Regions from separate parts of the Pseudarthrobacter sp. NPDC058119 genome, predicted to be linked through region 2. Evidence: predicted binding sites of a transcription regulator. Region 2 holds the regulator's gene; each other region holds the start of a gene.
The links. Region 2 encodes Rex, which represses fermentation and respiration genes when NADH is low (regulators of the CRP and FNR family bind a similar motif). Its sites were predicted from a motif close to CTTGTGAANNNNTTCACAAG; they were not measured.

Region 1 (7,461 bases), on a different contig from region 2:
TCACCGGCGTCCTTTTCACCTGGCCGCTGCTCTCCACCCTGGCCGGCACCAAGGATCCGTTCACCGCGTTCCTGCTGATGATGGGCGGCCTGCTGATTGTCGGCGGCTACACCTCGATCAACGCCCTGGTGAAGGCCGAACTGTTCCCCGCCTCCATCCGTGCGCTGGGTGTGGGCCTGGGCTACGCGATCGCCAACTCGCTCTTCGGCGGCACCGTGCCCCTGATCGGCGCGGCCTTCCAGAAGGCCTCGCGGGAGGACCTGTTCTTCACCTACGTGACCATCACCATTGCGATCTCGCTGGTGGTCTACATCTTCGCGCTGAAGAACAAGAAGGCCACGCACCTGGATGACGAACAGGGCCACGCCTGGGAGCAGGCACCCCAAGGCGGCGAGGACAAGGACGCCCTCGGCGTTTAGTCCGGAAGGCACCCAAGGTGCCCGTCTCCCAAGGAGGCGTACGACGGCGGCTGCCGGGCCGCCGTCGTACGCCTCCTTTTGTTTGTGCTGCTGACTGGCTGGCCCCAATGGGCTGTCTTAGGTGGGCGGACTATATTGGGCGAGTGTCAACACCACCACAATCGCGGGAGTCTGCACCATGGCCAAGGAACTTGCCACCCAGCTCATCGAACAACTCCAGGCTGCCGGCGTGCAGCGGATATACGGGATTGTGGGGGACAGCCTCAACCCGATCGTGGACGCCGTCAGGCAAACCGGCGGCTCGGCGAAGGGCGGCATCGACTGGGTCCACGTCCGGCACGAGGAAGCCGCCGCGTTCGCAGCCGCGGCCGAAGCCCAGCTCACCGGCAAGCTCGCCGTGTGCGCGGGGTCCTGCGGCCCCGGTAACCTGCACCTGATCAACGGCCTCTATGACGCCAACCGCTCGGGCGCGCCTGTGCTGGCCATCGCCTCCCACATCCCCAGCAAGCAGATCGGCAGCAGCTTCTTCCAGGAAACCCACCCGGACCGGCTGTTCAACGAGTGCTCGGTGTATTCGGAATTGGTCAGCACCGCCGAGCAGGCGCCCCGCGTGATGCACAGCGCCATCCAGCATGCGCTGGGACTTGGCGGAGTCGCCGTCGTCACCCTCCCCGGGGACATCGCCGGTCTGGAAGCCGCAGGCCCCACTCCGCTGCCCGCCACCTTCCGGCCGGCCAGCCTGGTCCCGGAACCTGCCAGCGTCCAGGCCCTCGCGGACGCCATCAACGACGCCGGAAAGGTGGCGATCTTCGCCGGCGCCGGCGTGGAGGGGGCGCACAGCGAGCTGATGGCGCTCGCCGAACTGGCCAAGGCGCCGGTGGGCCACTCCCTGCGCGGCAAGGACTTCGTCCAGTACGACAACCCGTTCGACATCGGAATGACCGGGCTGCTGGGGTACGGCGCCGCCGCCGAGGGCATCGAGGATGCCGACCTGCTGGTCCTCCTGGGCACCGACTTCCCTTACGACCAGTTCCTGCCGGACACCCGCACGGCGCAGGTGGACCGTGTGGCCCACCGGCTGGGCCGCCGGACCGACGTCGACATCGCCGTCCACGGGGACGTGCTGCCCACCCTGCGGGCGCTGCTCCCGCTGGTGAAGGCAAAGAAGAGCCGGCGGTTCCTGGACCAGATGCTCAAGAAGCACGACCGGCTGATGAACAAGGCGGTGGGTGCGTACACGCGGAAGGTGGAGAAGAAGCAGCCCATCCACCCGGAGTACGCGGCCTCGCTGCTGGACCAGGTGGCCGCGGAAGACGCCATCTTCACGGCGGACACCGGCATGTGCAACGTCTGGACGGCGCGGTACATCAACCCGCTGGGCACCCGCCGGCTGATCGGGTCCTTCCTGCACGGCTCCATGGCCAACGCCCTTCCGCATGCCATCGGCGCCCAGCTGGCGTATCCCGGCCGGCAGGTTATTTCGGTGTCAGGTGACGGCGGCCTGTCCATGCTGTTGGGCGAGCTCATCACCGCTGCCGCCTACAAGCTGCCAGTCAACGTGGTGGTGTTCAACAACTCCACACTGGGCATGGTCAAGCTCGAAATGCTGGTGGACGGCCTGCCCGACTTCGGCGTGGACGTCCCGGACGCCAACTACGCGGCCGTGGCACAGGCGCTGGGCTTCCACGCCGTCCGGGTCACGGATCCGGCGCAGATCGAGTCGGCGTACCGGGAAGCGTTCGCGCACCCCGGCCCGTCGCTCGTGGAGCTCATCACCGATCCCAAGGCGCTGTCCATCCCGCCCAAGATCTCCGGCTCGCAGGTGATCGGGTTCGCCACCGCCATGTCCAAGGTGGTCCTGAACCGCGGGGCGGGCGAGGCCGTCAGCATGGCGCGCAGCAACCTGCGCAACATCCCCCGGCGGTAGAACACGTCGAATTCGCCGGAAACTGCCGGGTTCGCCGCAAAGTTCCGGCGATCTCGAGGGTTTCCGGCGATCCCGGCGCGGGGCGGAAGGTTCTACCGGGCGCCGCCCTGCCACAGGGCATCGAACGGGGCTCCGGAGGCAACCCGGTTGCGGATGCCGGCGGTGACGAAGTCCTTGGCGGTCCGGGCGGCGTCCAGCGGCGTGGCGCCCTTGGCCAGTTCTGCCGTTACAGCGGCGGCGAGCGAGCAGCCCGCACCGGACACTGCCACTTCGCCCACCTTGGGGGCGCTGAGGACTTCGAGCGTCTCGCCGTCGTAGAAAACGTCGACGGCGTCCGGGCCTTCCAGGCGGACCCCGCCCTTGGCCAGGACTGCTGCGCCGCTGAGCTCGTGGATGCGGACCGCGGCGGCTTTCAGCGACTCCACGTCCGTGATGTCCAGGCCGGACAACGACTCCGCCTCGAAGTGGTTTGGCGTGACGAAGGTGGCCAGCGGAAGGATCTGGGCCTTGAGGGCCTGGTCCGTGTCCAGCGCGTGGCCCGGCTCCTGGCCCTTGCAGATCAGCACCGGATCCAGCACCACGTTGGCGAAGCTGTTCTCCTGCAGGGCACCGGCCACGGTGTTGATGGTTGCCGGGCTGCCCAGCATGCCGATCTTCACCGTATCCAAAGCCGACGGTGCGCCCGACGCCGGACCATACGCCGCCGTCGTCGCCTCCAACTGGTCCGCGATCACCTGCTGGTCCACCGGCACGAAGCGGTGGTTCCAACTGTCCTTCGGGTCGAAGGACACGATGCAGGTGAGGTTGGCGATGCCGAAGACGCCGAGTTCCTGGAAGGTCTTCAGGTCGGCCTGCGCGCCGGCGCCACCGGTGGCTTCGGAGCCGGCGATGGTGAGGGCGACGGCGGGACTTGCGGCGGGCAGCGTTGCGTCAGGGGTAGCGGAAGTCATGCACCCATCCTGCCACCCGGCGTCGGACGCTTTCCATGTGTCACCGGACAGGGCTCCGGGACGCCGTATGGTCAGGGATCCAGCGGTGCCGGGGCGGGTGCCCCGGGTTGTTGCCCGGCTGCGTCATGGATGGTGACGAGGCCGGACACGGCAGCGCGCCCCAGGGCTGCGCAGAACCCGGTCCACAGGACTGTGCCCCACATGGCGGGCCAGTGGCTCCCGGTGATGAACATGAGCGTGAGCATCCCGGTAACCAGCCCTGCCGCGCCGACGGCCAGGATGTGCAGCAGTTGATTGCGGACCGGCCGCATGCAAACTCCGGCGGCCAGCGCCAGGGGCATGCCCAGAAGCAGCGCGGAGAGCGTTCCGTAGAGATAGCCGGGGAAACCCAGGGGGAACCCGAAGACCAGGACTGTGAGGAACGCGCCGGCAAGGAACGCGCCGGGCCCGAAGGTGACGCGGAGCGGGCGGCTCATCCCTGGCCCTTGGCGATCTGCAGCAGTGCCCGCCCCAACTCCGGCTGGCTGTAGACAAAGCCCGCGTCCAGGAGCTTCTGCGGCTGGACCCACCTGCTTTTGAGTACCAACTCGGTTTCGGTGCGGATCAGCACGGCCCCGGCCCGCAGCAGCCATGCAGGGGTGGGGAGCCCAAAGCGGGCGCCGTAGGCCCGCCGCACCAGGCTCATCATCTCCTGGTTGCTGACCACATCGGGCGAGGCCACGTTTACGGGTCCGGTGATATCGGTCCGCGAATGCAGGAAGCGGATGCTGCGGTACAGGTCCTCCACGTGGATCCAGCTGAAGCGCTGCCTGCCATCGCCCATGTGGCCGCCCAGGCCCAGCCGCGCCAGGTTTGCGAAGGGCGCCAGCGCGCCGCCGCCGCGGCCCAGCACGATGGCGATCCGCAGCGGGATCTTCCGGGTGGCCGGCGTGGTGGCTGCCTCGACGGCGGCTTCCCAGGCTTTGGCCACGTCCACGGAGAACCCGGAGCCAAGCTCGCCCCCGGCTTCGGACTGGGGGCGGTCGCGGGCGTCGCGGTAGATGGTGCCGGTGCTGGCATTCAGCCAGGTCGACGGCGGCTGCGGGCACTGTGCGATGGCCCGGCCGAGGGCCCGTGTGGTGCCCACGCGTGAGTCCATGATGATGGCCTTGTTCCGCCTGTTGTAGCGGCAGGAGACGGACCGTCCGGCGAGGTTCACCACCAGTGCGGCGCCGTTGAGCACCCGGACCATGCCGGCGTCGTCGTCCCACGCCGCCGCGGAACTGCCGGCTCCCTTGCGTCCTATGGTGCGCACCGTCCACCCGTCCTCCTGGAAACGCCGGCGAAGATACGTGCCGATGAAGCCGGAAGCCCCTGCCACCACAACGCTCTTTCTACTGCCCATCTTTTCCCCCAATGTTTCTTCCCTAATCGCGGACGCTGCGGCTCAGGTCCAGGACATCGTCCAGAACCTTGTTGACTCCCGGAATGCGGGCCAGTGACAGTCCGCGGGCAAGGAGTGGGGCCGCGCCGTCCACCAGCTTCCTGGTCCGCCGCTGGCCCTCCGAGGTGTCATAGACCCAGAAGAGGGTGACCCCCATATAGCAAAGCCACAGCAGCTCCGGCAGGTCGGCCCGCAGCTTCCTCGGCACGGCAGGTTTGGCTCCCTCCACGGTGCGCCTGAAGATGTCCAGGGATGCCTCCCTCGCCGTCGTGGACCCTGCTGAAAAGGGGTTCACCGGTGACGTGGGCCGGATGGCGGTAGCCACGAAGTCCGCGCCGAACCGGTGGTACGGGGCCATGACGTCAAGGCCGGCATGCAGCGTGGCCTTCAGCCGGTCAGCCAGGGCGGCGGCCCCGTCCAGCGCCTCCGAGGCCCGCGACGCGTGCTCTGCCTGTACCTGGATGTACAGCTCGTGGACCAGGTCATCCTTGGATGCGAAGTAGTAGTAGGCGTTGCCCACGGAGACGCCTGCCTCGGCGGCGATGGCGCGCATGGTGGTTTTCTCGAATCCGATGTCGCGGAACATGCGCAGCGCAGTGTCCGCCACCAACTGCCTGGTCTGTTCGCTCTTCGCCGCCACGGCAGCACCTCCATTCTTTGAACGTGTTCAAAAGCAGTGTGCCACACCAGTTGAACATGTTCAAAAAATGTTCTGTGCAGGTCAGCCCTGCTGCTCGAGGAGCTTTTGCGCAGCGCGGTGCGAGAATGGCACGCGTGCTAATACAACCGGCCGCCCATGACGGCAGGCCGGCCAACCACTCCCGAACGGATCCCCTCAATGACCCCTGCCCCCGGCCGCAGCGCCGTGCCCGAAGACCTCCAGCCAACTGCCGCACGTTCCGCCGCCAGATTCGCGGACATCGGTTCGCCCTACTTCGGGATCATGCTGGCGGCCATGGCAGTGGTGCTGATCCTGTCCAACATCGGCGCGTCCAAGGGAGTGGCATTCGGCCCCATCGTCACCGACGGCGGCTTTTTCCTCTTCCCGCTCGCGTACATCCTCGGGGACGTGATCAGTGAGGTGTACGGCTTCAAGGTGGCCCGGAAGGCCATTTTCACCACCTTCGCATTGTCCGTTTTCGCTTCCCTTTGCTACTGGGTGGTCATTGCGCTGCCCGGGTTCGACGACGAGTACGGCGCAGCCAAGCAGTCAGCCCTGGAAGGCGCCCTTGGCCCCGTGCCGCAGATCGTCCTGGCTTCGCTGCTGGCATTCCTGGCCGGGCAGACCATCAACTCCTGGATCCTGGTCCGGATGAAGGCCCGCACCGGGGAGAAGTCCCTGTGGGCGCGGCTTATGGGATCCTCGGGGGCCGGGGAGTTCGTGGACACGCTGATCTTCTGCAGCATCGCCGCGCCCGTCATCGGCATCGCCGACTTCGGCAGCTTCGTGAACTACGTGCTGGTGGGTTTCGTCTACAAGACCCTGGTGGAGTTCCTCTTCGTCCCCGTGACCTCGCTGGCCATCAACTGGGTCAAGCGGCGCGAGCCCAGCTACGGCGCCCCGGCCCGCCCCGCGGAAGCGGTGACCAACGCCGCGTAGCTGCCACGCGGCGTCGGGCGTTCCGGCTGCTGATCGCGTGGGACCGCCGGAAAGCTGCCGGATCGACGGAAATTACCGGCGGTCCGGCACCAATACGGCGATTGGGCGCTCTGGCCGGGTGGCTAGGGCCGGAGCGCAGCAAGGACACGGGCCTTGAACTCTTGTTCGCGGAAGAGATCGGCCCATTTCACGCGCACAAAGGTCCAGCCGTCCTCGGTGAGGGCGTTCTCCCGCTGCCGTTCCTCAAACAACACCTCGGCCGTTGGCTTGTAGTCGAAGTACTTCGTTTTCCCGTCGAATTCGAGGGCAACCTTCTTTTCCTTCCAAGCGAAATCCAGCCGATACCGGCCTGCACGCGTCGCCACCGCGACCTGTGGCTCCGGCAGGGGAAGTTTCAGCCGCAGCAGGAGTTCGCGCGTGAGTGTCTCGCCGGCTGACTCCGAACGTGGGTCTGCGTGGGTGAGTGCGAGCCGGAGGGTACGGATCCCGCGGCGTCCCTGCAGGCCGTCAGCCATGCTTTCCATGAGCGCCTTGTCCGCACCGAGCCGGAGGGCGTGGTCCATCAGCACCAGGGCCTGCCGGTAGCCCAGCGTCATGGCGCAATCCACTACCGTCCGCTCCAGCGAGGTCACCCGGAGGTTGCCGAGGGTCACCACTTCCGTCTCGGTCCACGGCCGGGTGTGGCCGCGTACGTCCTTGCCGAGCCGCTCGCTGGAGGGGTTTCCCGGCACTAAAAGGTGGATCAGGTCATCAACACCCCAAACATACAAATGGTGCAGCCGGGCCGCGGAGGTGTGGCTGTACACATAGCCGCCGGCTGAAGTGGTCAGCGTCCCGTGGGCATGGGCGTGAATCAACTGCCTGCTGCGGACAGGCCCCGACTGCTTCTCCCACAGCTCGGCGCGGATGTAGCAGCCGTGGCGAAGGCGGACAAGCTTCCGGTGGAGGGCCAGGGCCTTGATGGCCCGGGAATTGAGGCCGTGCCTGTGCAACTGTTCCGTCCGCCACAGGTTGCCGGTGCTCGGAAGGGAGGGGAGGCGGACTGGCGGCTGGGGTGTCATCCCGACAGGATCCCGCCGCTGCGGCACCAGCGGAAGGCGCCGCCGTCGTCATGTGGAAAACGTCCCGCGTCCCGAGCTCGC
Region 2 (7,461 bases):
CGACACCAAGTCCACCTCGAACCTGCGCGTCAGCGAATTCACCCCGCTGCCCACCCCCTCGGCACTCCTCGCCAAACTGCCCCTGGACGCCCAGGCCGCTGGCGTCGTCGAATGCGGACGCGATGAGGTACGCGCCATCATGGACGGCGTGGACGACCGCCTGCTGGTCATCGTGGGCCCCTGCTCCATCCACGATCCCAAGGCCGGCCTGGAGTACGCGCGGCGGCTGGTCAGCCAGGCCGAGAAGCACAAGGAAGACCTGCTGATCGTCATGCGGACCTACTTCGAGAAGCCGCGCACCACGGTGGGCTGGAAGGGCCTGATCAACGATCCCCGGCTGGACGGCAGCCACGACATGGCCACCGGCCTCCGCACGGCCCGGCAGTTCCTGCAGCAGGTCACCGCGCTGGGCCTGCCCACCGCCACCGAGTTCCTCGAGCCGATCAGCCCCCAGTACATGGCGGACCTGGTCTCCTGGGGTGCCATCGGTGCGCGCACCACGGAGAGCCAGATCCACCGGCAGCTGGCCTCCGGGCTTTCCATGCCCATCGGGTTCAAGAACGGGACCGACGGCGGCCTGCAGGTTGCCATCGATGCCTGCGGTGCCGCCGCGGCGGCCCAGGCGTTCCTGGGGATCGACGGCGAGGGCCGGGCAGCGCTGGTGGCGACGGCAGGAAACCCCGACACCCACGTCATCCTCCGCGGCGGCCGGAAGGGGCCCAACTACTCCGCGGCCGACGTGGAACGGGCCTCCACCGAACTGGCGGGCAAGGGGCTCAATCCCCGCCTGATCGTTGACGCCAGCCACGCCAACAGCGGCAAGAGCCACCACCGCCAGGCGGAAGTCGCGCTGGAGATTGGTGCCCAGCTCGAGGACGGGGGAGCAGCAGCCCGGGCCGTTGCCGGCGTCATGCTGGAAAGCTTCCTGGTGGGCGGAGCCCAGAACCTCGACGTCGCAGAGCACGCGGCGGGGCGCTCCCCGCTGGTCTACGGCCAGAGCGTCACGGACGCCTGCATGGACTGGGATGTCTCAGCTTCGGTCCTGGAGCAGCTTGCGGCGTCGGCACGGAAGCGCCGGCAGCAGAATTAGGGGCGAAATAGGGGCGAAATAGGGGAGGCCACTACTTTCACATCTGCCACATGAACATCTAGAGTATCTATTTAGGTGGTTGGTGGATGGCTCAGCATCGGAACACCGCATTGGCACGTACCTGGGGTCACTGTTGTCCATCCGTCAGCAAAGGAAAATAGGGAAATGTCGGCAGAACAGAACTTCTCCAACGCGAAGTTCCTGACCGTGGCTGAAGTGGCCGAGGTCATGCGCGTCTCCAAAATGACCGTCTACCGCCTGGTCCACTCCGGCGAAATGCCCGCGGTGCGCTTCGGCCGCTCCTATCGGGTCCCCGAAAACGCCGTCGAACAGTACCTTAAGGGCGCTGTTGTGGACGGCCACACCGAGACCGCCTGAGGCGGCCTGTCCTGAGCCGCTCCCGATAAGCGGTACCCTGTTAAGGAACGTTTTACGTCATTGTAAGAATCTGTCAGTTGTTCAGTTCGTAGCTTTGTCCACGGACATTCCCCATCAGGCAGGTACTGCATCTAGTTTGTAAGGAACTTTCGTGGGTTCAGTTATCAAGAAGCGTCGCAAGCGTATGGCCAAGAAGAAGCACCGCAAGCTGCTTCGCAAGACCCGTCACCAGCGCCGCAACAAGAAGTAGCAATACTTCGAACAGCGTGAAATGCCCGTCGCCTTCCAAGGCGGCGGGCATTTTTATGCCCGGGGGCCGCGGATGCGGGCGAAGCCCTTCCAGAGGCCGTAGACGGCGCCGCCGAAGGTCGCCGCCTTGAGCCCAACGGTGGCGGCGCGGCGGCCGGCGCGGAAATCATAGACCGGCCAGTTCCGGTCGCGGGCGTGCCGGCGGAGCTTGGCGTCCGGGTTGATGGCTACTGGGTGGCCCACCAGCGAGAGCAGCGGAACGTCGTTGTAGGAGTCGCTGTACGCCCAGCAGCGCTTGAGGTCCAGGTCCTCCTGGTCCGCGATGGCCTGCACCGCTACTGCCTTGGCCGAACCGTGGAGGATGTCTCCCACCAGGCGTCCGGTGTACATGCCGTCGTGCACTTCCCCCACCGTGCCCAAAGCCCCCGTCAGCCCCAGCCGGGTGGAGATCACCGTGGCCACTTCGATGGGCGTGGCCGTTACCAGCCAGACGCGGCGGCCCACCCGGAGGTGCTGTTCGGCCAGGGCCTTGGCGCCCGGCCAGATCCGCGAGGCGATCATCTCGTCGTAGACCTCTTCACCCAGTGCCTTGATGTCGTCCACGGTGATGCCGGCGGCGAGGGTCAGGGCCGAATCGCGGACCGCATGGACGTCGTCGATGTTTTCCCCGCGCGCCACGAACTTGAACTGCTTCCACGCGAACCCGGCGGCCTGGGTCAGCGTGAACGCCCCCCGCTGGTGCATCTTGCGGGCCACGTGGAAGAGGCTGGCACCGCGCATCAAGGTGTTGTCCACGTCGAAAAACGCCGCCTCACCGGGCTGCGGGGCAGCAACCGGCCGTGTAACGACGGCGACGTATTTCTCCTCGGGCATGGACTTGAGTCTAGTCAATCCACCCGGCCGGCGCCGTCGGCGTCACCTGCACGGCGCGAACGGCGATACCGTTAAGCCATGGCTACCCCCCGCGTCGTCCTGGTCACCAAAGCTGACTGCCACCTCTGCGAAGAGGCCCGCGACGCCGTCGGCCGGGTCACTGCCTCGCTGGGCCTTGAATGGAGCGAAGAGTTGGTGGACAACCAGCCTGAGCTGCGGGAGCGCTACGCAGAAGAGGTCCCCGTGGTCCTGGTGGACGGGGTGCAGCGCGATTTCTGGAAAATCGACGAAGCCCGGCTGGAACGCGTCCTGCAGCGCGCCATGGCCAAGTAGGGGGATGCGAGTGACGTCCTTGGATTCGACCCCCCAGCCTGTGCCGGACGTACCGGATACCGCGGGCGCACCGGCCAAACAAATTCCGCCCGCTGCCGTGGCCCGGTTGACGCTCTACCTCCGCGCCCTGAACACGCTGCTGGCCGAGGGCGTTGAGCGTGTCTCCTCCGAATCGCTGGCGGAAGCCTCCGGCGTCAGTTCCTCCACGCTGCGCAAGGACCTCTCCCACGTGGGCTCCTACGGAACCAGGGGAGTGGGCTACGAGGTGCAGTACCTGAGCCGCCACATCGCTGCGGCCCTGGGCCTGACGCATGACTGGAAAGTGGCCATCGTTGGAGCCGGAAACCTGGGCAAGGCACTGGCCCGCTACGGCGGCTTCGAATCCCGGGGCTTCGACGTGGTGGCCATTTTCGACGCCGACCAGATGGTGGTGGGCAACGAAGTGGGATGGCTGCGGGTCAGCGACGTGGCAGACCTCGAGACCGTCCTCCACCGCACCGGGGCAAACATGGTGGTGCTGGCACTTCCCGCGGCGGTGGCCCAGGGAATCTGCGACCGTGTGGTGGCGGCAGGCGTGCACAGCGTGCTCAGCTTTGCACCTGTCATGCTGCAGGTCCCTGAAGGAGTCAACCTCCGCAAAGTGGACATGGCCACGGAGCTCCAGATCCTGGCCTATCACGCCCAGCGGGCGCAGGCGCCGGGGCAGACGGCCTAGGGGCAGGATTAAAAGCGGTGGCCCGGGATGCTGGACATCCCGGGCCGCCGCTGCGTTCTGCCGTTGGCGTTACCGCCCGTAAGGGTTGCCGAAGCCGCCGGAATAAGGGTTGGCAAACGGCTGCTGCTTCCGGAAATACGGGGCAGCAGCCGGGAGGTAGAGCAGGACAATGGCGGCGATGCCCAGGACAGTCCCAAGCGTTCCGAAGGTGGGGACCCCGAACAGGCCCAACACGGACAGTGCTGCGAACACGGTCCCGAGGATGCGTGCCCAGTTCTTGCCCTTGCGGACAAAGAACGCCACCAGCAGGTAGAGCGCGACGCCGATGATGGCGAAGACCACCAGCGTGCCGGCGATGACGCTCTTGATGTCGTCATACGTCACGGCCGCACCGCTGGATTTCACCTGCTGCTCAAAAGCCTGCCGGAACTGTGGATCATCGAGCTGGGTGAGCCCGGTGAGCAGGGAGATGACGAAGATCACGGCAGCCGCAATCAGGAGCCAGAACGAGATGTTCACCAGCTGCGGGACGCCGTTGCTTCCCGCCGGCTGCGGCTGCTCCGAGGGGTACTGGCCGTACGGGGACTGGCCATAGGGCGACTGCCCGTACTGGGGTGCCTTCTGGCCATATTGGGAACCGTACTGCGGTGCACCCTGGCCGTACTGCGGTGCTGCCGGCGGCTGCGAGCCGTACTGGGGCTGGTTCTGCCCGTACTGCGGTGCATTCTGGCCATACTGGGGTGCGTTCTGGCCGTAGCGCGGCTGCTCGGGGCCGGGCTGCTGGCTGCCGGACTGGTCATTGCCGGAATACGGGTCTTGGGGCGCGGGAGGCGGGACGGGAGGAGTACTCATGGGCGTTCCTTCTGCAGGTCGGGATCCAGGTAGGCTGCCGGGATTCGGTCCTCAGCCTTCCCCCCAGCATGGCTTAGCTCCACCGTACCCCCGGCGGGCGGTGATATCGGTGATTCGGGCGGGATTCACGTCCGCATTTGAGCCCATGCCCGGGGGTGGTTAAACAACCGCACCCCGGCGCCGGGCCGGGAAGGCCTGGTGCCGGGGTGCGCCGGGTGGGAAAAAATTATGCTGCGGGGGCGATGAAGGCCAGTTCCAGGTTGATGGCAACCTTGTCGCTGACCAGCACGCCGCCGGCTTCGAGAACGGCGTTCCAGGTGAGGCCGAAGTCCTTGCGGCTGATGGTGGTCTCGGCGGTGAGGCCGGCGCGGGTGTTGCCGAACGGATCGACGGCCACGCCGTGGAGCTCGGTCTCGAGGGCCACGGGACGGGTGACGCCCTTGATGGTGAGGTCGCCCTGGAGCTCGTAGGCGTCGCCCTTGGGGACGATCGCGTTGGAAACGAAGGAGATCTCCGGGAAGTTCTCGACGTCGAAGAAGTCTTCGCCGCGGACGTGGCCGTCGCGGTTGACGTCGCCGGAGTCGAAGCTGGCGGTCTTGATGGTGGCGTTGACCTTAGAGTCGGCCACGTTGTCGGCGAGGTCCAGGGTGGCCTCCGCTTCCTTGAACTGGCCGCGGACCTTGCTGATGCCCGCGTGACGGACGGTGAAGCCGATTTCGCTGTGCGAGTTGTCCAGGGTCCAGGTGCCGGTGGTGACGTCTGCGGGAAGTGCCATGATGTTGCTCCTTGGTGTGTATGCCTGCTGTGGTCCTGCGGTTGAACCTTCATCGGTTGAAGCCTCAACTATCTTGCTGCATCCAGTATAAACATGCGTTTGCATGTTTTGTTCCCGGTTTCGGAACATTTCTTCAGAAACTTAAGTTCTACTCTTTGTAGAAAGCGCGTCCGGGAGATTTCGGATCGCACGCCATCTTTGAGAAACTGGTAAACATGCCCCAAGCCACTGTCCATCTGCTCCGCCACGGCGAGGTCCACAATCCCGACGGCGTTCTCTATGGACGGCTCCCCGAATTCCACCTCTCCGAGCTGGGGCAGGAGATGGCCCGAACCCTGGCCGACCACTTCCGTCAGCGCGCCGAACGCGGAGCCCGGATCACCTACCTGGCCGCCTCGCCGCTGGACCGTGCGCAGGAAACCGCACGGCCGACGTCGGAAGCGCTGCGCCTGCAGATCCATACCGACCAGCGCATCATCGAGGCGGAAAACTACTTCGAGGGCATGAAGGTCACCAAGGCCGAACTGCGCCGGCCAAAGCACTGGCCGCGGCTGGTCAACCCGCTGCGCCCGTCGTGGGGCGAGCCGTACAAGCAGCAGGCGGCAAGGGTGGCGGCTGCAGTCCAGGACGCGCGGCTGCAGGCCATCGAACTGGCCGCCGGAGATTTTGGTGCCGCAGGCCCCGAGGCGATCCTCGTGAGCCACCAGCTGCCCATCTGGGCGGCCCGCCTGAGCGCCGAAGGCCGCCCCCTGTGGCACGATCCGCGCAAGCGCGAGTGCACCCTGACATCCCTAACGTCCCTGGTTTTCGACGACGACGGCTCGCTTGTGCGGGTGGAGTACAGCGAGCCTGCGGCGTCCCTTCTTCCCGGTGCCGCCAGCACCCCTGGAGCCTAGCAGTGAGCAACAACAACCTTCCCTCGCGCCGCAGCCTGCTCTCGGCAGGCGGCCTGGCCCTGACCGCGCTGACCCTCGGCCTTTCCGGCTGCGCCCAGGAGGATGCACTGGCCAAGCAGGCCAAGGCAGGCGACAACAAGAACTATGTTGCCGGTGACGGCTCCGTAACGGAGTTCGCCGCCGCGGACCGCAAGGAAGCCGTGCAGATCCAGGGCGCGCTCTTCAGCGGCGACAAGGTGACCCCAGCCGATTTCCAGGGCAAGGTCAGCGTGCTGAACTTCTGGTTCGCCGCCTGCGCACCATGCCGCGTGGAGGCACCGCTCCTGGAGGAGCTGCACCAGGAGTTCAAGGACCAGGGCGTGCAGTTCTTCGGCGTTAACCTCCGGGACGAGAAGCCCACGGCCGAAGCATTCGAGAAGACCTTCAACCTGACCTACCCCAGCTTCGACGACAAGGACGGCGGCGTCCTGCTCTCCGTGTCTGGCCTGGTCCCGCCCGGCGCCGTCCCTACTACCCTGGTGCTGGACAAGCAGGGACGGGTGGCCTCCCGCGTCCTCGGCGAAATCGAGAAGGGCACCCTGAAAGCCCTCATCACCGCCGCCGTGGCGGAATAGGGACGGCCCGGGACCGTGAACAGCCCCTTCGCCGAAGCCATCCTCAGCGGCTCCCTCCTGCTCGCCATACCAGTGGCCCTGCTGGCAGGCCTGGTGTCCTTCCTTTCGCCCTGCGTCCTTCCCCTGGTTCCCGGCTACCTGGGCTACGTGACCGGCCTGAGCGGCGTGGACCTGCAAAAGCAGAAACGCGGGCGGATGCTGGCGGGCATTGGATTGTTCGTCCTGGGCTTCTCCGTGATCTTCGTCCTGCTGGGTGGTGCGTTCGGCCAGCTGGGCACCCTGATCACGGGCAGCCAGAATGCCTGGATCACCCAGCTCCTGGGGGTCCTGGTCATCATCATGGGCATCGTCTTCATGGGCGGCTTCAGCTGGCTGCAGCGTGACGCGAAGATCCACGCCAAGCCGCCCGCCGGACTCTGGGGAGCGCCGCTGCTGGGCCTGACCTTCGGCCTGGGCTGGGCCCCCTGCATCGGGCCAACCTACTCCGCCGTGCAGTTGCTCAGCCTCTCCGGCGGATCCTCTGCCGCCAAGGGTGCATTCCTGGCCTTTGTCTACAGCCTGGGACTTGGCATACCGTTCCTGCTGATCGCACTGGCCCTGCGCCGTGGGATGGGCGTCATGGCGTTCTTCCGCAAGCACCGCCTGGCCATCCAGCGGACCGGCGGCGGGATCCTGGTGGCGCTCGG
Region 3 (7,461 bases), on a different contig from region 2:
GTCCATGTCGATGCGGCTTTCCACCATCCGCTTGCCGGTGTCCAGGGACTCGGCGCGGGCGAATTTTTCCCGCCGTTCGCGCAGTCCGGCGGCGACCTTCAGGAGGAAGGCTCCACGCTCGGGTGCCGGGACGTTCGACCAGACGCCGGAGTCGAAGGCGGCGCGGGCTGCGGCGATGGCGCGTTCGGCGTCCTCGCGGCCGGCCTCGGAGACGGTGGCGACCAGCTCGCCGTCGGCCGGGTTGCGGATTTCACGGAGGGCGCCGGAGGCTGCCGGTTCCCATTTGCCGTTGACGAACAGGGTGGCGGCTGTCTCGGTTGCAGTGCTCGGGGCGGCTTCCTGGGCCGGTGTGGCGTAAGTCATAGGAAGGACAGTAGTGCACATTGAACGAGTGTTCAATACTTTTCTTGAACACTTGTTCAATGCTGCGCGGGGCGCTACAGTTGCGCTGCTGGGGGGTTGTTAGGGCTGGCCGGCTTTGTGGTCCTGGCGCGCTGGGCCGTCCAGCGGTGCGAACGCGATCTGCTCCGTCCGCTCGATGCTCCGCTCAATGGACGCCTTGTCAACACCCAGCAGCGCGGTCAGCCAGACGCCGTTCTGGATGACCACAATGTCCGATGCCCGGTCCCTGCACACCTCCCACGGCAGCTCCGGCCTGGCGCTGGAAATGAGTGCCGCGACGCCGTCGATATACCGGTCGAAGGCGGCGGCGTTGATCTGCGCGTAGTCCTCATCGGCCTGGGCCAGGGCCCACAGATGCAGGCGCAATGACAGGTAGCGCGTGGTGAGCAGGTCGGCTCCTGCCACCCGCCGGAGCGCCCGCCGCAACTGTTCATCCGGGGCAACCGACGGGTCCGGGGCGACGAGTAACAGGTCATGCTCGTCCACGCGGCGCAGGGCGGCGCGGATCAGGGTGGTTTTATCGTCGTAGTAGTAGTTGACCAGGCCCAGCGCCACGCCGGCCTCCCGCGCCACCGCGCGCATGCTGACGCCCGAAATCCCGTGGCGTGACAGCAGTTCCATGGCTGCGTCAAGGATGCGCGATTGCCTGTCAGTCTGTTCGCCGGAGTTCACGGCACTGGTCCCCATCTGGCCAGACTATTGCCTGCGCCGTGCACGTGCCTAACGCGGCTCCAGCGAGCCCTGCCATGCGGTAGTCCAGTCTGTGATGTGTGTTTGAAGCCGTCGCTTAAGGGCACGGTGGTTGTACACGCGGGATTTTTTAGTACAGCTTGGAGAACGATGGAAAGCGCCAGCCTCATTGCCCTCTTATTCGCCGGCGCCTTCCGCGCCGGCGAAAGCGCGCAGCCCCACGCGCCGCAACTCAGCGCGAAACCCGGGCGGAAGCGGTCCGCGTGGCTGGCTTTCCGGAGCAGGACCGCGACACTCCTGCACCGGCTGGCGTGGGCGCTGGAGCCGGACCCCCGCTGACGCAAGATTCGGCGGCCGCGCTGCGCAACGGTCCGGTCCCGGCTCAGGGCTGGGCGTGGTCGGCGCGCTCCAGCAGGCGGGACACCCCGTAGCCAATCACCAGGCCCCAGAAGGCTGCATGGATGTTGAAGAGGTTCATGCCGGAGATGGTCACCACGAACGTCACCAGCGAACCCAGGGTGAAGCTGGTGGCGAAGGCCGTGACGAACGCCTGCTGGAGGGCCCGCAGCATCGCGATGCCGCCCAGTGCCAGGACGAACTCCTTGGGCGCGGCCAGCATCAGCCGTGTCAGGGTGGGGGCAAATGCCGCGAACACCAGGGCCAGCAGGCCGTATGCCACGGCCGCCGTGTATTGGCGCTCCCTCTTCCCGGATGAGGTCAACAGGGCGTTGGTGGGGCCTGTGACGCATGCTGATACGGCGCCAAACCCGGCGTTCAGTACCGAGAATGCGCCGGAGGCCATGGCGAAGGCATTCACGGGCGGCCGGTGGCCGGCAGCGCGGAGGACGGCGATACCCTGGCCGTTTTGGACGAACAGCACGGTGACGGCCAGCGGAACTACAAGCTCCAGCTGCGCGGCCCACGTGAATTCGGGGGCGGTGAAAACCGGGGTGGCCAGGAGCGGGCCGCCGGGCGCCAGGTGGAACTGGCCGCTCACGGCCACGGCGATGCCGCCTGCCACCAGGGTGCCCAGGACCGGCGGCAGGAACCTGCCAAGCGTGGGAACCGCGGTGAGGACCAGGAACGCAGCCACCATCGGAGCAGCCACGGCCGGATTGTCCTGGGTGGAGGCAACAATGTCCGTGCCGAACTTCAGGAACACCGCGGCCACCATGGCCATCACGAGCGGCATGGGTACCAGCGCCATGGCTTTGCGCACCACGCCGGTGGCGCCGAGGGCGAGGATCAGCACGCCGGAGGTGAAGAAGGCCCCGACGACTTCGGGAAAGGAAAGGTGCTGCAGGGACGGTCCCAGGAGCACTGTGCCGGGGATGGACCAGGCGAAGCCCAGGGGCTGCCGGTAAATGAGCGACATCAGCAGCGTGGCCGCGCCGCCCGAAAACAGAATGCCAGAAACCCAGGACGAGAGCTGGCCCTGGGTCAGGCCGCCCGCCGTCCCAACGGCAAGGGTGACGGCTATAGGTCCTGACGCCGCGAAAATGAGCCCGATAGCGCCGTTCGAGGCATAGGACAGGCCCAGGTCGTGAAGAATCCGGCGGGGGCCTGCGGGCCGGACCCCCGGACGTTCCAGCAGGGGTTCCGGCGCAGGCTGGTCTGGCCAGACGGAGCTGGCGGTCGGATGGTGGCGGGGGTGGCTCATCGGGGCTCCTGGCTGGGGGCGGAAAAACCGGAAGCGCTCCGAAGCATCAGCTCCGGAGCGCCTCCGTGCGGGGGTATCTCCCAGTTTGCGTGCTACTTCTTCTGGCCCTGCTTTGCCAGGACGTAGTCATAAACTACTTCCTCGCCCTTTCCGTCGGTACGGGGGCGGGGGTCCAGCATCAGTTCGGGCTTCACTGCCGAGGCGATGTCGTCGGTGTTGTGCGGATCGCCGGGGAAGTAGAGCTGCTGGGTGACCGGCTCGTAGCCCGGTGCGGACACCTTGATGTGGATGTGCGCCGGACGCCAGGCGTGCCAGCCCGCCGCACTGATCAGCTGCCCGCAGGCCCCGTCCGTGGGGATCTGGTAGGGCGCCGGACGCATCGTGTTGATCTCGAACCGGCCATCGTCGGAAGCCTTGACGGTGGCGCGGAAGAGCCACTCGGGCAGGCCCGGAGCGTACTGGGAGTAGAAGCCGGCGGCGTCCGCGTGCCAGATCTCCACCTGGGCGCCCTGGATGGGGTTGCCGTCGGTGTCGGTGAACTGGCCGCTGAAGCGCAGCGGGGTGCCCTCCTCGCCGTCGCGCATTTCAACCGTGGCGGGCGTCTGGAGTTCCGGGGAGTTGGGAACGTAGTAGGGGCCCTCAATGGTGCCCACGGTGCCGGGACGGTCCTGGGAGTTGACGTCCTCAACGGTGTGCTCAAGCCAGACGTCGAGGAACAGCGGCCATTCACCGTCCGTCCCGACCTTGATCAGCCACGCTTTAAGCGCGTTGTATTCCTCATAGGTGACCTGGTGTTCCTCGACGATGTCGTTGGCGGCCTTGATCAGCGCGCCGGCCAGCAGGCTCACCCGTTCCTTGGATACCTCCACCTTGGCGAGCTTGCCCGACGCGGCGAACCGCTCGGTTGCCTTGGTGCCTGCTTCGACGGCGGTGCCTTCGTTTTCCGTGCGGCTGTCCGTTGGGGTTTGGGTCATGACGATGTCCACCTTCCTCATTGAATGGGGACAGGAAGGGCTCCTGCACCCGACGCGGGCTGCCGGGCCAGTCGTTATGCCCTGCGCCGCACCGCGTGATGTCGGTCTCAAGCGTAGGCCCGCAGATAAGGACGCTACAAATATCAACTAGGCGTCTTTTGAGTCATTATCGCTACATAAAGACACCCTTGGTGGAACCTAGGCATTTGCCTGATGTGAGGCCAATCACGAGCGGCAAGAATTGCTGGACAACGTCCGCCGCCGAAGCCTCTTCCCGAGTGGACCTCCGACCATCCGTCCAGCAATCTCCAATGAAGGAGCACGCCATGACCGAGAACCTGATCCATGCCCGCGAGGTCCTTGCCGACGCCGTGATCGACGACCGTGCGAACGGCGTCATCCGGGCCAAGCGCGAGATCTTCACCGACCAGGAGATCTTCGAACTCGAGATGAAGCACATCTTCGAAGGCAACTGGGTATACCTCGCCCACGAGTCGCAGATCCCCAACGTGGGTGACTACTTCACCACGTACATCGGCCGCACCCCGGTGATGATCACCCGGGACAAGGATGAAAACCTGAACTGCCTGGTCAACGCCTGTTCGCACCGCGGCGCCATGCTGTGCCGCCGCAAGACGGACAACCGCACCACCTTCACCTGCCCGTTCCACGGCTGGACCTTCAAGAACTCCGGTGAGCTGCTGAAGGTCAAGGACTCCCGGAACGCCGGCTACCCCGAGACCTTCAACAAGGAAGGCTCGCACGACCTCACCAAGGTGGCCCGCTTCGAGTCCTACCGCGGCTTCCTGTTCGGCTCGCTGAAGGCCGACGTGCTTCCGCTCGAGGAGCACCTGGGTGATGCCACCAAGGTCATCGACTCGATCGTGGACCAGTCACCCGAGGGCCTGGAAGTGCTGCGCGGATCCTCCACCTACACCTACGACGGCAACTGGAAGGTCCAGGCCGAGAACGGCGCCGACGGCTACCACGTCACCGCCGTGCACTGGAACTACGCGGCCACCACGGCCCGCCGCAGCGCCGGGGATTCGGCCAACAAGACCAAGGCCATGGACGCCGGCAAGTGGGGCAAGGTCAAGGGCGGCTTCTACTCCTACGACCACGGGCACCTGCTGCTGTGGCAGGAGTGGACCAACCCCCAGGACCGCCCGTTGTGGGACCGCCGCGACGAGCTCGTGGCCAAGTACGGCGAGGAGATGGCGAACTTCATGATCAACATCTCCCGCAACCTGTGCCTGTACCCGAACGTCTACATCATGGACCAGTTCTCCTCGCAGATCCGCCACTTCCGCCCGATCTCCGCGGACCAGACCGAGGTGACTATCTACTGCATCGCCCCCAAGGGGGAGTCCCAGGAAAACCGTTCCAAGCGCATCCGCCAGTACGAGGACTTCTTCAACGCCACGGGCATGGCCACGCCGGACGACCTGGAGGAGTTCCGTTCCTGCAACAAAACCTACTGGGCCACCAGCGCCCCGTGGAACGACATGACCCGCGGCTCCACCCACGAGATCAGCGGCCCGGATGAGCAGGCACAGGCCCTGGGCATGACCCGGGTGATCGCCTCCGGCATGCGCACCGAAGACGAAGGGCTCTACCCCATCCAGCACGGGTACTGGAAGGAAGTCATGGACCGGGCCCTGGCGGAGGAAGAGGAGCGTTCCGCCCTGGAATCCGTTCCCGTCACCGCCTGAGAGAGCCCGCCGGAACCACAGAGAGCGCAGAACCCATGACCAACCTGACCCACACCGCCCCGGTCCTGAAGACCGCGGAGGAGATCGCAACCCTCGAAACCGTCCGGGCGTTCCTCTACCGGGAAGCCCGCCTGCTGGATGACCGCCAGTTCGATGAATGGCTGGAGTGCTACCACCCGGACTCCGAATTCTGGATGCCGGCCTGGGACGTGGACGACCAGCTGACGCAGGACCCCCAGAACGAGATCTCCCTGATCTACTACGACAACCGGGGCGGCATCGAGGACCGGGTGTTCCGGATCAAGACCGACAGGTCATCGGCCACTTCCCTCCCGGAGCCCCGCACGGGCCACAACATCACGGACGTCGAGGTGCTGGCGAACGACGGCGGCACGGTGGACGTGCGCTTCAACTGGTTCACCCTCTACTTCCGCTACAACACGACGGACACCTACTTCGGCACCAGCTACTACACCCTGGACCTTTCCGGTCCGCAGCCGGTGATCCTGAAGAAGAAGGTGGTCCTGAAGAACGACTACATCCACCACGTGGTGGACGTCTACATGATCTGACCCGCCCGCAGCCGGCGCCCGGGACCTGCGGGCGCCGCACGGCATTTTCCACCCAGTGCCCGCCGGGCACGCCACAACTTTTACCGGACCGCGATGGCGCGCCCGGACAGTCAGGAGGACCCCATGGGCCACAAAGTAGCCCTCAGCTTCGAGGACGGCGTCACCAAAGTCATCAAGGTCGGCGACTATGAGACCGTCATGGATGCCGCCTATAAGGCACGCATCAACATTCCATCCGACTGCCGGGACGGCGCCTGCGGCACCTGCAAGGCCTTCTGCGATTCCGGTTCCTTCGACCCGGGCGACTTCATCGACGACGCCATGACGGAGGAGGAACTCGAAAAGGGCTACCTGCTCACCTGCCAGGCCGTGCCGGAGTCGGACCTCGCCATCCAAATCCCGGCCACGTCCGAATCGGCGAAGACGGCAGCCGCGTCCTTCACCTCCACCATCAAGGAGCTCAACCGGCACACGGACACCACGGTCTCCTTCACCCTTGAGGTGGACAACCGCGACGCGCTGGCCTTCCTCCCCGGACAGTACGTCAACCTCAAGGTCCCCGGCACCGACGCCGAGCGCTCCTACTCCTTCAGCAGCGGCCCCGAGGTCCAGGATGCATCCTTCATGGTCCGGGTGACTCCCCAGGGCGCCATGTCCGAGTACCTCCGCGACCGCGCTGCCGTGGGTGACACCATCAACTTCACCGGCCCGTACGGATCGTTCTTCCTGCGCGAGCCCAAGCGGCCCCTGCTGCTCCTGGCCGGCGGCACCGGCCTGGCCCCGCTCCTGTCCCTCCTGGAAAAGCTCGCCGAAAACCCGCCCTCCGCCCCGGTCCACCTGATCTACGGGCTCACCCGCGAGGCCGACATCGTGGGCCTGGACTGGCTCCGCGCCTACGAGGCGAAACTGCCAGGCTTCACCTGGGACTACATTGCCTCCGAGCCCGGCACCTCCGCCCCGCACACCGGCTACGTCACCCAGATCATCGAACCGAAGCACCTGAACGACGGCGACGTGGACATCTACCTCTGCGGCCCGCCGCCCATGGTCAACGCTGTCTCCAAGTGGCTGGACACCGAAGGGATCGAGCCCGCCAACTTCTACTTCGAACGGTTCGCGCCGAAGGAAACCACCGGAGGCGACGCCGAAACGGGTGCCCCGGCTCCGGTTGAGAAAATCCAGGCCGATGGCGACACCATGACCCGCGGCGAGGCCGTGTCCTCGCTGGAGACCGGCAGGCTGGATTTCCGCAAGGAGGACAGCTTCGCCCAGCTGGACGCCCGCATGGGCCTGGAGCTTGCAGTCAGCGAACTGCTGCTGGGACGGCTCAGCCAGGAGCAGCTGCGCCAGTTCCGCCGCCTGGCCGAAGCCACCACCGGTTCGGTGCAGGCCGGAAACATCACCGATCCCGACGCGTTTGCACGCACCAACGAGGAATTCCACGAGTACCT

Region 1: ACFVTD_RS12655 (queuosine precursor transporter) is a predicted target of Rex. The motif match lies at 5,374-5,393, and genes of this name have one in related genera.
Region 3: benA (benzoate 1,2-dioxygenase large subunit) is a predicted target of Rex. The motif match lies at 3,939-3,958, and genes of this name have one in related genera.

What each region holds. Positions count from the first base shown of each region.
Region 1 is NZ_JBHVTN010000005.1:180,324-187,784, forward strand. It holds gene ACFVTD_RS12625 (MFS transporter) at 1-419, shown strand, start outside; gene ACFVTD_RS12630 (pyruvate dehydrogenase) at 598-2,346, shown strand; gene ACFVTD_RS12635 (hydroxymethylpyrimidine/phosphomethylpyrimidine kinase) at 2,439-3,296, opposite strand; gene ACFVTD_RS12640 (hypothetical protein) at 3,368-3,772, opposite strand; gene ACFVTD_RS12645 (TIGR01777 family oxidoreductase) at 3,769-4,680, opposite strand; gene ACFVTD_RS12650 (TetR/AcrR family transcriptional regulator) at 4,703-5,359, opposite strand; gene ACFVTD_RS12655 (queuosine precursor transporter) at 5,558-6,319, shown strand; gene ACFVTD_RS12660 (hypothetical protein) at 6,442-7,380, opposite strand.
Region 2 is NZ_JBHVTN010000001.1:935,426-942,886, reverse strand. It holds gene ACFVTD_RS04510 (3-deoxy-7-phosphoheptulonate synthase) at 1-1,090, shown strand, start outside; gene ACFVTD_RS04505 (helix-turn-helix domain-containing protein) at 1,256-1,468, shown strand; gene ACFVTD_RS04500 (30S ribosomal protein bS22) at 1,620-1,718, shown strand; gene ACFVTD_RS04495 (HAD family hydrolase) at 1,772-2,590, opposite strand; gene ACFVTD_RS04490 (glutaredoxin family protein) at 2,669-2,923, shown strand; gene ACFVTD_RS04485 (redox-sensing transcriptional repressor Rex) at 2,934-3,638, shown strand; gene ACFVTD_RS04480 (hypothetical protein) at 3,708-4,490, opposite strand; gene ACFVTD_RS04475 (YceI family protein) at 4,717-5,265, opposite strand; gene ACFVTD_RS04470 (histidine phosphatase family protein) at 5,481-6,161, shown strand; gene ACFVTD_RS04465 (TlpA family protein disulfide reductase) at 6,164-6,775, shown strand; gene ACFVTD_RS04460 (cytochrome c biogenesis CcdA family protein) at 6,791-7,461, shown strand, end outside.
Region 3 is NZ_JBHVTN010000003.1:391,884-399,344, reverse strand. It holds gene ACFVTD_RS09735 (aldehyde dehydrogenase family protein) at 1-363, opposite strand, end outside; gene ACFVTD_RS09730 (TetR/AcrR family transcriptional regulator) at 463-1,089, opposite strand; gene ACFVTD_RS09725 (hypothetical protein) at 1,243-1,431, shown strand; gene ACFVTD_RS09720 (benzoate/H(+) symporter BenE family transporter) at 1,475-2,752, opposite strand; gene catA (catechol 1,2-dioxygenase) at 2,845-3,726, opposite strand; gene benA (benzoate 1,2-dioxygenase large subunit) at 4,053-5,438, shown strand; gene benB (benzoate 1,2-dioxygenase small subunit) at 5,474-6,010, shown strand; gene benC (benzoate 1,2-dioxygenase electron transfer component BenC) at 6,134-7,461, shown strand, end outside.